Regions from separate parts of the Telluria sp. LT1R51-2 genome, predicted to be linked through region 2. Evidence: predicted binding sites of a transcription regulator. Region 2 holds the regulator's gene; the other holds the start of a gene.
The links. The regulator FliA, encoded in region 2, starts transcription of late flagellar genes. The targets are predictions, from matches to a motif close to CTAAAGTTTNNNNNNNNNNNGCCGNTA.

Region 1 (6,658 bases), 2.5 Mb from region 2:
GCCGGTGCCCGCGCCGGTTGTCCAAGCTGCACCTGCGCCGATAGCCGACCCCCGCCCGGTGCGCGCGAAGCCTGCGCCGGCGCCGGTCGTGCCGACAGCGCCCGTGTCCACACCGCCGCGCGAGGCCACGCCAGCGACCGCCATCGTGACCGCGCAGCCAGGCGGCGACGAACCGCTGCGCACCTTGCAGCAATTGCCGGATGCGCTCCAGCGTGAAATCCCGAAGCTGGCGTTTGGGGGCTACATCTATTCGCCGACACCCGGCGAGAGCCTGCTGCTGGTCGACAAGATGCTGCGCCGCGAAGGCGAGGAAGTCGCGCCTGGCCTTGTGCTCGAACGCCTGACGCCCAAGGCCGCCGTGATGAACTACCGTGGAACCCGCTACCGTGCGCCGTACTGAGTTGCCTGACCATCGCGCGACAGGGCCGGTCCTGGCGGTGGTCGGCTGGTCCGGCAGCGGCAAGACGACGCTGCTCGAACAGCTCGTTTCCGGCCTGTCCAGTGCCGGCCTGCGCATCAATATCGTCAAGCACAGCCACCACGATATCGAGCTCGAGCCGCCGCGCAAGGACAGTGCGCGCCTGCGCCTTGCCGGCGCGGCCGAGGTGATGATTGCGTCGCCGTACCGCATCGCGATCATGCATGAACTGCGCGCCGCGCCCGAGCCGCCGCTGGCCGAGCTGCTGGCGCGCCTATCGCCGGCCGACCTGACGCTGGTGGAAGGCTACAAGTGGGAGACCCTGCCAAAGCTGGAAGTGCATCGTCCGGCGCTGGGCAAACCGGCCTTGTACCTCGATGACGCGGCGATCGTGGCGGTGGTCTCGGACGTGGTGCGCCCGGCCGGAGTGCGCCCAGGCGTGGACTGGCTCGACCTGAACGACATTGCTGCGGTGCTGGACTGGGTCGGTAAATGGTCGGGCGCCGACCCTCAAGTTCCGGCTGGCGGCGTCGTTAAAGACTGACGAGTCTTTTTCTGGGAGAAGTATATGGACGTCACGAGTATTGCCAAGCTGTCGACCAGCATGGCTGAAACCGGTATCCGTCAGGAAGTGGGCATGACGATGCTCAAGCGCGCCATGGACATCGAAGCCTCGTCGGCCGCCCAGATGATTGCATCGCTTCCGCAGGCGCAAAACCTGCCGGCACACCTGGGCAATTCGATCAACACGAAAGCATGAATCACCCGGCGCGATGCCGGGTTACGGACGTTGCGGCTTAGTGAAACGCGCGCAGGATGCGCGATTCGCCCGAGCGGTCAGCAAATTGTTCGTTGGCCATGCGGGTCGCGGCCATCATGCGTTCGAGCTGGGCGTCTTCGAAACGGGACAGTTCTTCATTGGCCGCTTCGAGGGCCAGTGACAGCTTCGTGCGCGCATCCTGATACAGCGCGCTCGAGTATTGATCCGTATTCTTGAGCAGTTCTTCTGCGTTCTCAATCACGAGGCGCAAATCACCGATCAGTTGCTCCTGCGACTGTGCGCGGGTTTCAGGGGTTTCCATCGCTTTCACCTATAAGCCGTTGATTAACGTCTTAAAATATAAACAATGAAGACCACTTCTGTTTGTTAAGCCGCAAACATAAGAAGCTGTCTTTCTGTCTATTTTTAGCGAACCGTGATTTCGACGTCGCCCAATGTCACGATCTGGCCGGTGCGGATCTTGGCGGTTTTGCGCAGCTCCTGCTTGCCATCGACCTTCACCACACCGCTGGCGACCAGGTTCTTGCCGGCGCCGCCGCTGTCGACCAGGCCGGCCAGCTTGAGCAACTGGTTGACTTCGACAAATTCCGCTGTCAACTCAAATTCGATTTTTTGCATTCTTTCCTCGGGGATGAAAAGGCGGCCTGATGATCACGAGGCCGCCCGGGTACTGGGTGTTTACTCGACCGGATCGGGCCGCGTCATATCGATCGGCACGATCCACTGGTCAAACTGCTGATCGTCGACAAAACCGCTTTGCAGGGCAGCCTGGCGCAGGGTCAGGCCTTCCTTCGATGCGGTCTTGGCAATCTGCGCGGCGCGATCATACCCGATGTGCGGCGCCAGTGCGGTCACCAGCATCAGCGATTTTTCCATCAGCTCGCCAATCCGGACCAGGTTCGGCTCGATCCCCTGGGCGCAATGCGTATCGAACGAGCGCATGCCGTCGGCCAGCAGGCGCGCGCTTTGCAGGAAGTTATGGGCGATCATCGGCTTGAACACATTGAGCTCGAAATTGCCCTGCGAGCCGCCAATCGTGATCGCGACATCGTTGCCGAACACCTGGCAGCAGAGCATTGTCAAGGCTTCGCACTGGGTCGGATTGACCTTGCCCGGCATGATCGAGCTGCCCGGTTCGTTTTCGGGGATCGTGATTTCGCCCAGGCCCGAGCGCGGGCCGGACGCCATCCAGCGGATGTCGTTGGCGATTTTCATCAGTGCCGTGGCCAGCAGCTTGAACGCGCCATGGGCCGAGACCATCGCGTCATGTCCGGCCAGCGCCATGAATTTGTTGGGCGCCGATTTGAATGACAGGCCGGTACGCGAACCCAGTTCGGCCGCGATGCGCGGTGCGAAATCGGGATGGGCATTCAGGCCCGTGCCCACGGCGGTGCCGCCGGCCGCCAGTTGCAGCAGGCCCGACAAGGTGGACTTGAGCGCGCTTTCGGCAAATTCGAGCTGGGCCACGTAGCCGGAGAATTCCTGGCCGAGCGTCAGCGGCGTCGCATCCTGCAGGTGGGTGCGGCCGATTTTGACGATCGGCTCGAAATCGCGCGATTTGCGCACCAGTGTGCCGCGCAATTGCGCCAGTGCAGGCAGGACTTCCTTGGCCAGTGCCCAGGCAGCAGCCACGTGCATTGCGGTGGGGAAGATGTCGTTGGACGACTGGCCCATATTGACGTGGTCGTTCGGATGCAGCAGGCGCGCTTCGCCACGCTCGCCGCCGAGGAGCTCGGAGCCGCGGTTGGCCAGCACCTCGTTCATGTTCATATTGCTTTGCGTGCCTGAACCGGTCTGCCACACGGCCAGCGGGAATTCGCCCGGATGGCGCCCGTCGAGCACTTCGTCGGCCGCGCGGATGATGGCGTCGGCCTTGTCGGCTGGCAGCTTGCCCAGCGAGCGGTTGACGGCGGCCGCGGCGCGCTTGACCTGGGCAAGGGCGGCGACCAGTTCGGGCGCCATGCGTTCGGTCGAGATGTGGAAGTGGTGAAGCGAGCGCTGCGTCTGCGCGCCCCACAAATTGTTTTGTGGCACTTCGATGGGACCAAAGCTGTCTTTCTCAATCCTGTTTTCCATGGACATGTCCTGATATGCAAGAGGCTGGGATTAAAGAGTTTATCCCAATGTCCGTTAATGACGCTTGGGCTTCACTCTTTCTTGTTAGTTGCTATGGCCAGCCGCCTCCCTGTATTCATCACGTGTGCTTTGCTCTCCTGCGGCGTCGGCGCGGCCGAGCTTGGCGAGCCGCGCATCAGTTCGTATATCGGCCAGCCGCTGGCGCTGGAACTCGAGCTGACTGCGCTGGCAGCGCCCGCGACCCCGGTCGGGGCACGCCTGGCGCGCCCCGACGTGTACCGGGGCGCGAATATCGGCATGCCACCGGTGCTGTCGACGCTGGCCATGCGTGTGATCCAGCGCGATGGCCGACAGTTCCTGCGCGTGACGTCGTCGGCGCCGGTTGAATCAAGCCGCCTGCATCTGTATCTGGAACTGGCCGATGGCAGCGAACACGACGTGCGTCTCGTGACGCTGTTCATTGCGCCGAATCCGAATCCGCCGGCGCCTGCGGTGCCATTACCGGTTCCGGCGCCGGCGCCGATGCCTGTTCCCGTACCCGCGAAGGCGCCGGCGCCGGTCGTGGCGGACCTTTCTGCTGCGCTTGCGGCGCCCAAGCCGATGGCGGGCAAGCCAAGGCCATTGAAGCCGCCGAAGGTGCCGAAGCCGCCACATCCAGTCACATCGGCAACGCCGGTCGTCGCCGAGAAAGTGGTGCCGCCGCCAGAACCGGCCGCGACCACGCCGACGTCGACGCCAGTACCCAAGCCGCTGCCTGTGCCTATTGCTTTGCCTGCATCTGCATCTGCCGCGACCTGCGCGCCGTCTTCCTCCGACAGTGCGCCCGTGTGCGCCGCGCTCGATGTCAAGAATGCCCAGTTGCGTGAGCAGATCGGCACGCTGGAAGACAAGGTACGGGTGCTGCAGGTGGCGCTGGGGGCCAATCCGTCCGCCGTTGTCCAGGACAAGGTTGCGAAGCCGGCGACGCCACGGCCATCCCGCAAGCGGCCTGCGCCGGAGCCCGAAGCTTCTACGCCCTGGGGCTGGATCAGCGGCGCGGTGGTCGCCATACTGGTACTCGTGGGTGGCGTGCTGGTCATTCTGCGCCGCCGCAAGCGGGCAGGGCCGATGATCCAGCCCATGCCGCGCACGTCGCTGATGGTGCGCCTGCGTCAGCGTTTCGCCCGCAAGAAGAAGGTGCCCGCACCGGTCGAACCACAGCTGGACGAGCCGCACAATGAAATGTCTACACAACTTTGATTCTGCGCTATAATGGCCTTGTGATCGACAAGATCACAGACAGCACAGGGTCTGGCGCAGTCACCAACGATAGGTGGCGCGGCAAGCAGACGACCGTTGAGGAAACGCCTGTGTCTGGAAGCAGTCTGCTTGCCTACAGTGGCAACGGACGCCGGCAGCAACCGGCACGAGGCGACGCCAGCAGATAGCTGGGGTTCGTCCTCTCACAGAATTCGCCATCCAGCGCCGAGCTTGATGGCCAGCAAAGCGCCCGATGGGCGCTTTTTTGTTGCCCTGGCATTTGCACGGTGGCGTGTCAGGGCGTAAAAAAAGCACCCTCAGGTGCTTTGGTCAACGATTTGATGGCAGATCAGTGTGCCTGCAGAGCGCGATCGACCTGGTCGTCCCATGGCTCGGTCACGTCGCGGATGGCGCGATCGTTGGCCATCAACTGCTTCAACAGATCAATCTTCGTCAGGCGCTTGGCGCCGGTCAGTGCCGGCAAGCCGGCGGCTGCCGGGGCTGCCTGAGCCCGGACTTCCATATTCAATTGTGCAAACTCGTGCCAGTCCCCTGCCTTGGCGGCATGCGTCATCTGACCGGTCAGGTCAGCGAGGTTTTCGTATATCGCAAGGACATCGTTTGCGTTCATATGGGCACCAAAACGGGGTTTGTCAGGCCGGATTCCCGGTTGTCTGAATCGTTTACGGCTGAGCTTTCGGAAACTTTAGGGCCATCGATAAAATATTTTCTGATTATTTTGCGCAGGCGCGCGTCCCGCAACGGGCGGCCCCGCTGGCATACTATGCGCATGAACCATGACGACATCACCCGCAGTACGCTGCAACACTACAACGAGCATGCCGAGGATTTCTTTAACGGCACGATCGACCATGACGTAAGTCAAAACATTGATGCGTTGCTGGGCGCGATCGCAACGCCAGCGCCGCACACGATCCTTGACCTGGGTTGCGGGCCCGGGCGCGACCTCAAGACCTTCAGCGGTCTGGGCCATCGCGCGATCGGCGTGGATGGCAGCGAACGGTTTGTCGCGATGGCGCGGCAGTACAGTGGTTGCGACGTGTGGCAGCAGGATTTCCTGCACCTCGATTTGCCACCGGCGCTGTTCGATGGCGTGTTTGCCAACGCGGTGCTGTTCCATGTCCCCAGTGCGGCCTTGCCACACACGCTAGATCAATTGTTCGGCACGCTCAAGCCGGGCGGGGTGCTGTTCACGTCGAATCCGCGTGGCCAGAATCAGGAAGGCTGGAACGGCGACCGCTATGGCAGCTACCATGATTACGAGAGTTGGGAGCGTTTCTTGCTGGCAGCTGGCTTTGTCGCGCTGCACCACTATTACCGGCCGCCCGGTTTGCCACGTGACCAGCAACCGTGGCTGGCGAGCGTGTGGCGCAAGCCTGTTTGTTAAACGCCGTACAGAACTGGCCCGAACATGCTCCTACTGTGAAGGCTCATCCACGTCACAGGCAAGGAGATTGCAATGAACAAGGATCAAGTCAAGGGCAAGACCAAGGAAGTTGCTGGCAAGGTGCAGGAGAAAGTCGGCGAAGCCGTCGGCAGCCGCCAGCAGCAGAGCGAGGGCCTGTCAAACCAGGCTGAAGGCAAAGCTCAGAAGAAAGTTGGCGACGTCAAGGAAATTGCAAAAGGCAATCGCTGATGCACGTTTGCTGATTCACTTCAGCAGCATGATCGACAAAGCCGCGCATTGCGCGGCTTTGTTGTTATCAGGACGCTTTCATGGGACGGTCCGCGGGTCTGTTTTCGGGTCTGTTTTCGGGCCTATCTCCCAGTATGTCTTCGATATACAGCATCTTGACCAGCACCGACAGCACGGCCGCCAGGGGCGTGGCCAGCGCCACGCCGGCAAAGCCGAACAGCGTGCCGAAGATCAGTTGCATTACGATCACGAGGGCCGGCGGCAATTCGATGGCTTTGGCCTCGATCATAGGCTGCAACACATAACCTTCGAGCATATTGATCGCTGCAAACAGCAGCAGCGCATACAGCGCCAGGTCAGGGCTGATCGACAGCGCCAGCAAGACCGCCGGAATGCCCGCCATGATCGGGCCCAGGTACGGAATGAAGTCGAGCAGGCCCGCAATCACGCCCAGAATCAACGCGAGCGGCACGCCGAGCAGGCTGAG
Region 2 (6,658 bases):
TCATGCAGAACATAGATTGAAGTGCGGAGAACCACGATGAAAGTGAAGAAATTTACAGCGGCAACTTCCCGGGACGCTTTGCGCAAGGTGCGCGAAGCCCTGGGCCCGGATGCCGTCATCCTGTCCAACCGTCCGGTCGATGGCGCGGTCGAAATCCTGGCGCTCGATAACGACGACGTCGCCTCGCTGTCCGCCCCTGTCGCGGATTCCGAGATGGCCCAGCCGAAGCCGCAGCTGCAGCACTTCGACGAACTCGCGCCAGCTGCCCCGCGCGCTACCCCGGCCCGCCGCTACCAGGATGCCGGCCCGGTCAAGAACGCGCCGGTCGCGCCGGCCTATGTCGCGCCCGTGGCACCGCTGGCGCCGGCCGAGCCGGTCTCGACCTACGCCGAACGCCGCGCCCCCGCGCCTGAACCAACGATCGACATGGCCGCCATGACCGCCATGATGAGCGCCGCCATCACCCAGGCCAAGGAATCGGCGACCTCGGAAGTCAGCAACATGATGAGCGAAATCCGCGCCATGCGCGGCCTGATGGAAACCCAGCTGGCCGAACTGTCGTGGGGCTCGACCGCCCAGCGCGAGCCGCACAAGGCCACCGTCCTGCGCGAGATGCTGGCCGCCGGTTTCTCGGCCACGCTGGCACGCTACATCATTGAAAAAATGCCGGCCATGAACGACGCAGCGCAAGCCATGCGCTGGGTGAAGACCGTGCTGGCCCGTAACCTCGCGACCATCGGCAACGAAGACGCGATGCTGTCCGAAGGCGGTGTGTTCGCGCTGGTCGGCCCGACCGGCGTGGGCAAGACCACCACCACGGCCAAGCTGGCAGCACGCTGCGTGATGCGCCATGGCCCGGACAAGCTGGCCCTGATCACCACCGATGCCTACCGTATCGGCGGTCACGAGCAGCTGCGCATTTACGGCAAGATCCTGGGCGTCATGGTGCACTCGGTGAAGGACGAGGCCGACCTGCGCATCGCCCTGAAAGAACTGCGCAACAAGCACACGGTGCTGATCGACACCATCGGCATGTCGCAGCGCGACCACATGGTGGCCGAGCAGGTCGCGATGCTGTCGGGCTCGGGCGCCGAAGTCAAGCGCCTGCTGTGCCTGAACTCGACGTCGACCAACGAGACGCTCAACGAAGTCGTGCGTGCCTACCAGGGCAGCGGCCTGCACGGCGCGATCATGACCAAGATGGACGAAGCGGCCTCGACCGGCGGCGTGCTCGACATCGTGATCCGCCAGAAGCTCAAACTGCATTACGTCTCGAACGGCCAGCGCGTGCCGGAAGACCTGCACGTGGCCGACAGCGCGATGCTGATCGACCGCGCGTTCCGCAACCGCGGCACGGCACCGGCTGACGCCGACCTGCCGATGCTGATGGCAGCCACCGCGCAGGCCAGCCGCCGCGAGGTGTCGCATGGCTAGTTTTGACTTCGACCAGGCAGAAGGCCTGCGCCGCATGCTGCAAGGCCCGCGTCCGCGCGTGGTCACGTTTTTGTCGGCCACGCCGGAAGACGACAAGGGCGCGATGCTGGTGAACCTGGGCGCCTCGCTGGCCCAGGCCGGCAACGAAGTGCTGATCGTCGACGCGTGCAACGTCGAGTACGGTGTCGCCCGCCGCCTGGGCCTGAACCGCGGCGCCTCGCTGCTGCAGGTCGCGCGCCAGGAAAGCGCGCTGAACCAGGTGATCCACTCGGCCCCGCAAGGCTTTTCGGTGGTGCCCATGGGCACGCCCGAATCGACCGACGATGTGCGGCGCCTGGGCAAGACGTTCGACGTGCTGGCCACGCAGGCAGGCATCGTGATCGTCGATGGTGAGCTTGGTCCGGACGGCGAATTCCCGGTGCCCCTGATGTCGAGTTCCGAGATCGTGATCCAGGTGTCGACCAGTGCGGCATCGATCACGAATGCCTACTCGCTCATCAAGCGCCTGACGCAGGAACTGGGCCGCCGGCCATTCGGCATCCTGGTCACCGGCGCGACTGAGGGGGAGGCCAAGGTGGTATACGATAATATGTCACTGGCAGCAACACGTTACCTGGCCGTCAAGCTCAGTTTCATGGGCGCCGTGCCGGCCGACGAATACCTGCACCGCGCCGCGCGCCTGGGCCGGGCTGTGGTCGATGCCTTCCCGCTGGCCGGTGCATCGGTCGCGTTTCGCCAGCTGGCCGGCAAGTTCGCACTGCCGGCACTGCCGCAGTTCGGCCGCCAGGGCAGCGCATCCATCGGTTCCTGACACCGTCGCCAACGACATATAAAGAAAAAGACATACGCCAGCATGTATACGGTCAAAGGGAAAGCGGACAAGAATTCTTTGCTGACGGAGCATATGCCGTTGGTAAAGCGTCTTGCCCACCACATGAAGGCGAAGCTGCCGCCTTCGGTGGAGGTCGATGACCTGATCCAGGCTGGCATGATCGGTTTGCTCGACGCGATCAACCGCTACGAAGACGACCACGGCGCGCAGTTCGAAACGTATGCCGTGCTGCGCATCCGTGGCGCAATGCTCGACGAGCTGCGCGCCAGCGACTGGATGCCGCGCAGCACCCGTCAGAACATGCGCAAGGTCGAGGGGGCAATGCAGTCGCTGCAGCAGCGCCTGGGCCGCCCGCCCAGCGAATCCGAAGTGGCCGCGTCGCTCAAGATCTCGCTTGACGAGTATCAGGACATGCTGGCCGACTCGGGCGGCCACCAGCTGCTCTACTACGAAGACTTTCATGCCGACGAAGGCAGCGACAATTTCCTCGACCGTTATGCGGTGGACGATGCCGACCCGCTGCGCAGCCTGATGGAAACCGATTTCCGCCAGGCCGTGATCGACGCGATCGACAAGCTGCCGCCGCGCGAAAAACTCCTGATGGGCCTGTACTACGAAGAAGAACTGAACCTGAAGGAAATCGGCGCCGTGATGGGCGTGAGTGAATCGCGGGTGTCGCAGCTGCACACCCAGGCCGTCGCACGTTTGCGCACCACCTTACGGGAGCAATTATGGACTGGGCCAGCGTAATCGGCCTGGTGCTGGCGATCGCCGGCATCTTTCTCGGTTACACCCTCGACGGCGGCAAGTTCTCGTCGTTGATCCAGCCTGCCGCATTTGCCATCGTGGTGGTCGGCACCTTCGGCGCCGTGCTGCTGCAAAGCGAGACCCGTACCTTCCTGCGCGGCATCACCATGCTGCGCTGGGTGTTCGTGCCACCGAAAAACGGCCGTCAGAAACTGTCGCGCGAAATCGCGCTATGGAGCCTGACGGCGCGCCGCGATGGCTTGCTGTCGCTCGAACAATTCATGAGCAAGGCCGACCCGTTCATCGCCAAGGGCTTGCGCCTGGTGGTCGACGGCATCGCGCCCGAGAAGGTGCGCAGCCTGCTCGAACACGAAATCAACGGCTACGAATTTGCTCAGCGGCAGGCGGCGCGCATCTGGGAATCGGCGGCCGGCTATTCGCCGACGATCGGCATCCTGGGCGCCGTGCTGGGCCTGATCCACGTGATGGAAAACCTGTCCGACCCGGCCCGCCTGGGCTCCGGCATCGCGGTCGCGTTTGTCTCGACCGTGTACGGCGTGGGCATGGCCAACCTGTTCTTTTACCCGGTTGGCAACAAGCTCAAGGCCATCGTCAGCGACAAGGTGTCGCAGTACGAAATTTTGGCCGAAGTGTTCTCTGACCTGGCCAGCGGCGACCACGGCCGCGTCATCGACGAACGCGTCGCCAGCCTGCTCACGCACCACTAGCCACCGCCATGGCCCGCAAGCGCTACGACAACGATATCCCCACCGAAAACCACGAGCGCTGGCTGATTTCGTACGCCGACCTGATCACGCTGCTGTTCGCGTTTTTCGTCGTCATGTACGCCATCTCCATCGTCAACGAGGGCAAGTACCAGGTGCTGTCCGATGCGCTGGGCGATGCCTTTGGCGGGCGCGGCGCCGCCTCCAAGGTCAACACCAACGTCGAACCGGTGCTGCCGCTGTCGCACATCATCAACCGCCGCCGCAACGAAGCCGCGCGGCGCGAGCAGGAAAAGATGGGCGTGATGGCGCGCGAACTGTCGGCGACCTTGCTGCCGCTGGTGAAGTCGGGGCAGGTGCGGGTGATCCAGAATGCGCGCGGCATCAGCGTCGAGATCAATGCCAGCGTGCTGTTCCCGCAGGGCGAGGCGGTGCTTGATGGCGAAGGCCAGGTCATCCTGGCGCAGGTGGCCGGCCTGCTCAAAAACGACTCACACCGCATCGAGGTCGAAGGCCACACCGACGACCTGCCAATTGCCAATCCGCTGTATCCGTCGAACTGGGAACTGTCGACCGCGCGCGCGAGCAGCGTGGTGCGGCTGTTCGCCGCCAACGGCGTGCCCGAGGTGCGCCTGTCGGCGATCGGCTTTGCTGCGACGCGTCCGGTGGCGCCCAACACCGACGAGGCTGGCAAGGCGCGCAACCGGCGCGTGGCGGTGATGATCCTGGCGGCGCTGCCGGAAACCGGTGGAAACATACTTCCGTGAATGTATTGATGGAATCATGTCATAATCGACAGGCAGCGTCGCGCGGGTGACGCCTGCCGTGATCCTCGAGGAGTCGCAATGCATGTCAAACGAAGCTCGCCGGCGGCCAAGCTGGCAATGGTGCTGGCGCTGGTCGGTGTGGTTGGCGTGGTCAAGGCCGTGGAGGCCAAGGTGAACGTCCATCACCGGCTCGAAGTGGAAACCGGGGCCGGCAAGGTCAAGGTGCGGGTGCTGATCGAGAACCGGGGCGATGCGCCGGTATGGATTCCGCGCGAGATCGCACTGGGCGACGACCTGAGCGCGCCACGGTTTGCACTCAGTTCACTGACGGACACGGTCGCCTACACGGGCCGCATGGTCAAACGCGGCCCGCTGAACGCTGCCGATTACCTCGAAATCAAGCCGCAGACGACCTACCTGAACACGCTCGACATCACGCAGGCGTATGCGTTCAAGCCGGGCCAGCATAGTTACGAGATCCGCTACGCCGGCCCATGGGTGACGGATTTGCGCAAGCTCGACGCGGGTGGCATCAAGAGCAGCCCGGCGCTGCCGGTAAAGTTCTCGCACACGGTCAGGATGGCCGCGCGCTGATTCAGGGCGCCTTGCAATTGGTGGCGCTGGCGATCAGCGTCGCGCCACAACTTGTCTTGTCGCCATCGAAGGCAATGAACTTGCCGTCGATTTTATGCTGCGCCGACCCGCTGACGATCTTGCAGCCGTTGTGACCTTTGATCGGGCAACTGCAGGTGTCGCCCACGCACGCTACGGGAATACCGCCCACCTTCACATGCTGCGCGCTGACGCTGAGGACCTTGCCACCATGCGAGGTGGCGTCGCCGAGCCGGATGATATTGCGCATGATTGAGCCTTTCTTCTGATGGTGATCAGTCGCCTGCACTGTCGTGTTCGGGGATGGCGTCTGCCTTCTCGCCCAGCACCGAGGCCACTGTCGGTGGCTTATAGTTGTCCGGGTCGATCGACGGCTGGACAATGTGCTTGAAGATGTTTGCACCTTGCACCTTGCGCCTTGCGCCGTTCCTTGCTCGGCGGGCTGATGAACACAATGCTGGCGCCGGCCGGATCGCGCAGATTGATCGCTGCTGAGGCGCCGCCCTCGATATAGCTGCCCATCACGCCCACAGCCATCTGGACGAAGAAGGTCGCTGCGCCGGTATTGCCCATGCGCTGGTCGGTATCGATGAACTGCGACGTTTTGCCGGTGTCGATGTCGGGGCCACCTTGCGCGGCATATGCGTGCAGCGTGCCTGCCAGCGCGATCTTCTGCTCGGTGTCATGGTTGAACGCGGCGATGATGCGCGCCGGGCCTGCAGTGCGCTGCGCTTCAGGCAGCGTCTGCAGCGCCTGCTGCCAGCCGGCTTCCAGCAGCTGTTGACGCGCGTCGCGGCGCTTGACCGGCTTGCCCTGGTCATCCTCGAACTTGACGAACACGGGGCGGTGGATGAAGCCCATCGAGGGCAGGGCGTCGAAGGCGGCAAGCTGGTTGCGGTTCCAAGGGACCGGGAACCAGGGGGTGGGCTTCCAGTCTTTCGGGGGCGGATTGGCCCAGCGCTTGTAGTCGTCGAGCAGCGTGCTTTCAGGGCGGTCGAAGACGGGGTGTTTGGCGAATCTGGCGGCGGCGGGGAGCCATTCGGCGACGGTGGGTTGTCTGGTGATGCCCGGGAATCTCTCCGCTACTCTGGCAGGTATTGGCACATTGTCTTGAAGCTGGTAGTACATCTGGCGCAGGGTCTCTTGCAGATAGTCGTTGTCCGGATCGTCCCACGCATAGGGTCGCAATGGCTCAACCCGTTCACGTCGAGCCAGTATGAAGACTGCACTGGCGTCGGTATATTCTGGGATGTAATAACCATCCTGAACACGAAATTCTTTGCCGGCCGCTTTCCCGTAGTCACGGCTTGAATCGCTGTCCGTACTAAGCAAAACCAGATACGGAAGGTCAGGGTTTGCATCGAAAAATGTGAATGCTTGCTCCAGTAGTTGGTCCGGGCGCTCGCCGAGTCGCCAAGGACCGATCGCAAACAGATGCCATGCCATGCCGGTGCCTTCTGCGTTACCCGCCAATCCAGCCATTGGCCAGGTTTCACTAGGCTGCTTCTCAGGGTCGTCCATGGGGCCACGTGCATACATCG

Region 1: the regulator FliA is predicted to act here: its motif matches at 5,198-5,224, upstream of AC56LH_RS03355 (flagellar protein FliT).

The regions. Positions count from the first base shown of each region.
Region 1 covers NZ_JCASIM010000001.1:754,061-760,718, forward strand. The annotation lists gene AC56LH_RS03320 (general secretion pathway protein GspB) at 1-400, shown strand, start outside; gene mobB (molybdopterin-guanine dinucleotide biosynthesis protein B) at 372-962, shown strand; gene AC56LH_RS03330 (YjfB family protein) at 987-1,178, shown strand; gene AC56LH_RS03335 (DUF883 family protein) at 1,216-1,500, opposite strand; gene AC56LH_RS03340 (RNA-binding S4 domain-containing protein) at 1,605-1,817, opposite strand; gene fumC (class II fumarate hydratase) at 1,878-3,275, opposite strand; gene AC56LH_RS03350 (FimV/HubP-related protein) at 3,369-4,514, shown strand; gene AC56LH_RS03355 (flagellar protein FliT) at 4,864-5,088, opposite strand; gene AC56LH_RS03360 (class I SAM-dependent methyltransferase) at 5,305-5,922, shown strand; gene AC56LH_RS03365 (CsbD family protein) at 5,995-6,171, shown strand; gene AC56LH_RS03370 (AI-2E family transporter) at 6,239-6,658, opposite strand, start outside.
Region 2 covers NZ_JCASIM010000001.1:3,262,107-3,268,764, reverse strand. The annotation lists gene flhF (flagellar biosynthesis GTPase FlhF) at 37-1,434, shown strand; gene AC56LH_RS14465 (MinD/ParA family ATP-binding protein) at 1,427-2,245, shown strand; gene AC56LH_RS14460 (RNA polymerase sigma factor FliA) at 2,288-3,016, shown strand; gene AC56LH_RS14455 (flagellar motor protein) at 2,998-3,741, shown strand; gene motD (flagellar motor protein MotD) at 3,750-4,505, shown strand; gene AC56LH_RS14445 (hypothetical protein) at 4,584-5,099, shown strand; gene AC56LH_RS14440 (PAAR domain-containing protein) at 5,101-5,367, opposite strand; gene AC56LH_RS14435 (type VI lipase adapter Tla3 domain-containing protein) at 5,466-6,658, opposite strand, start outside.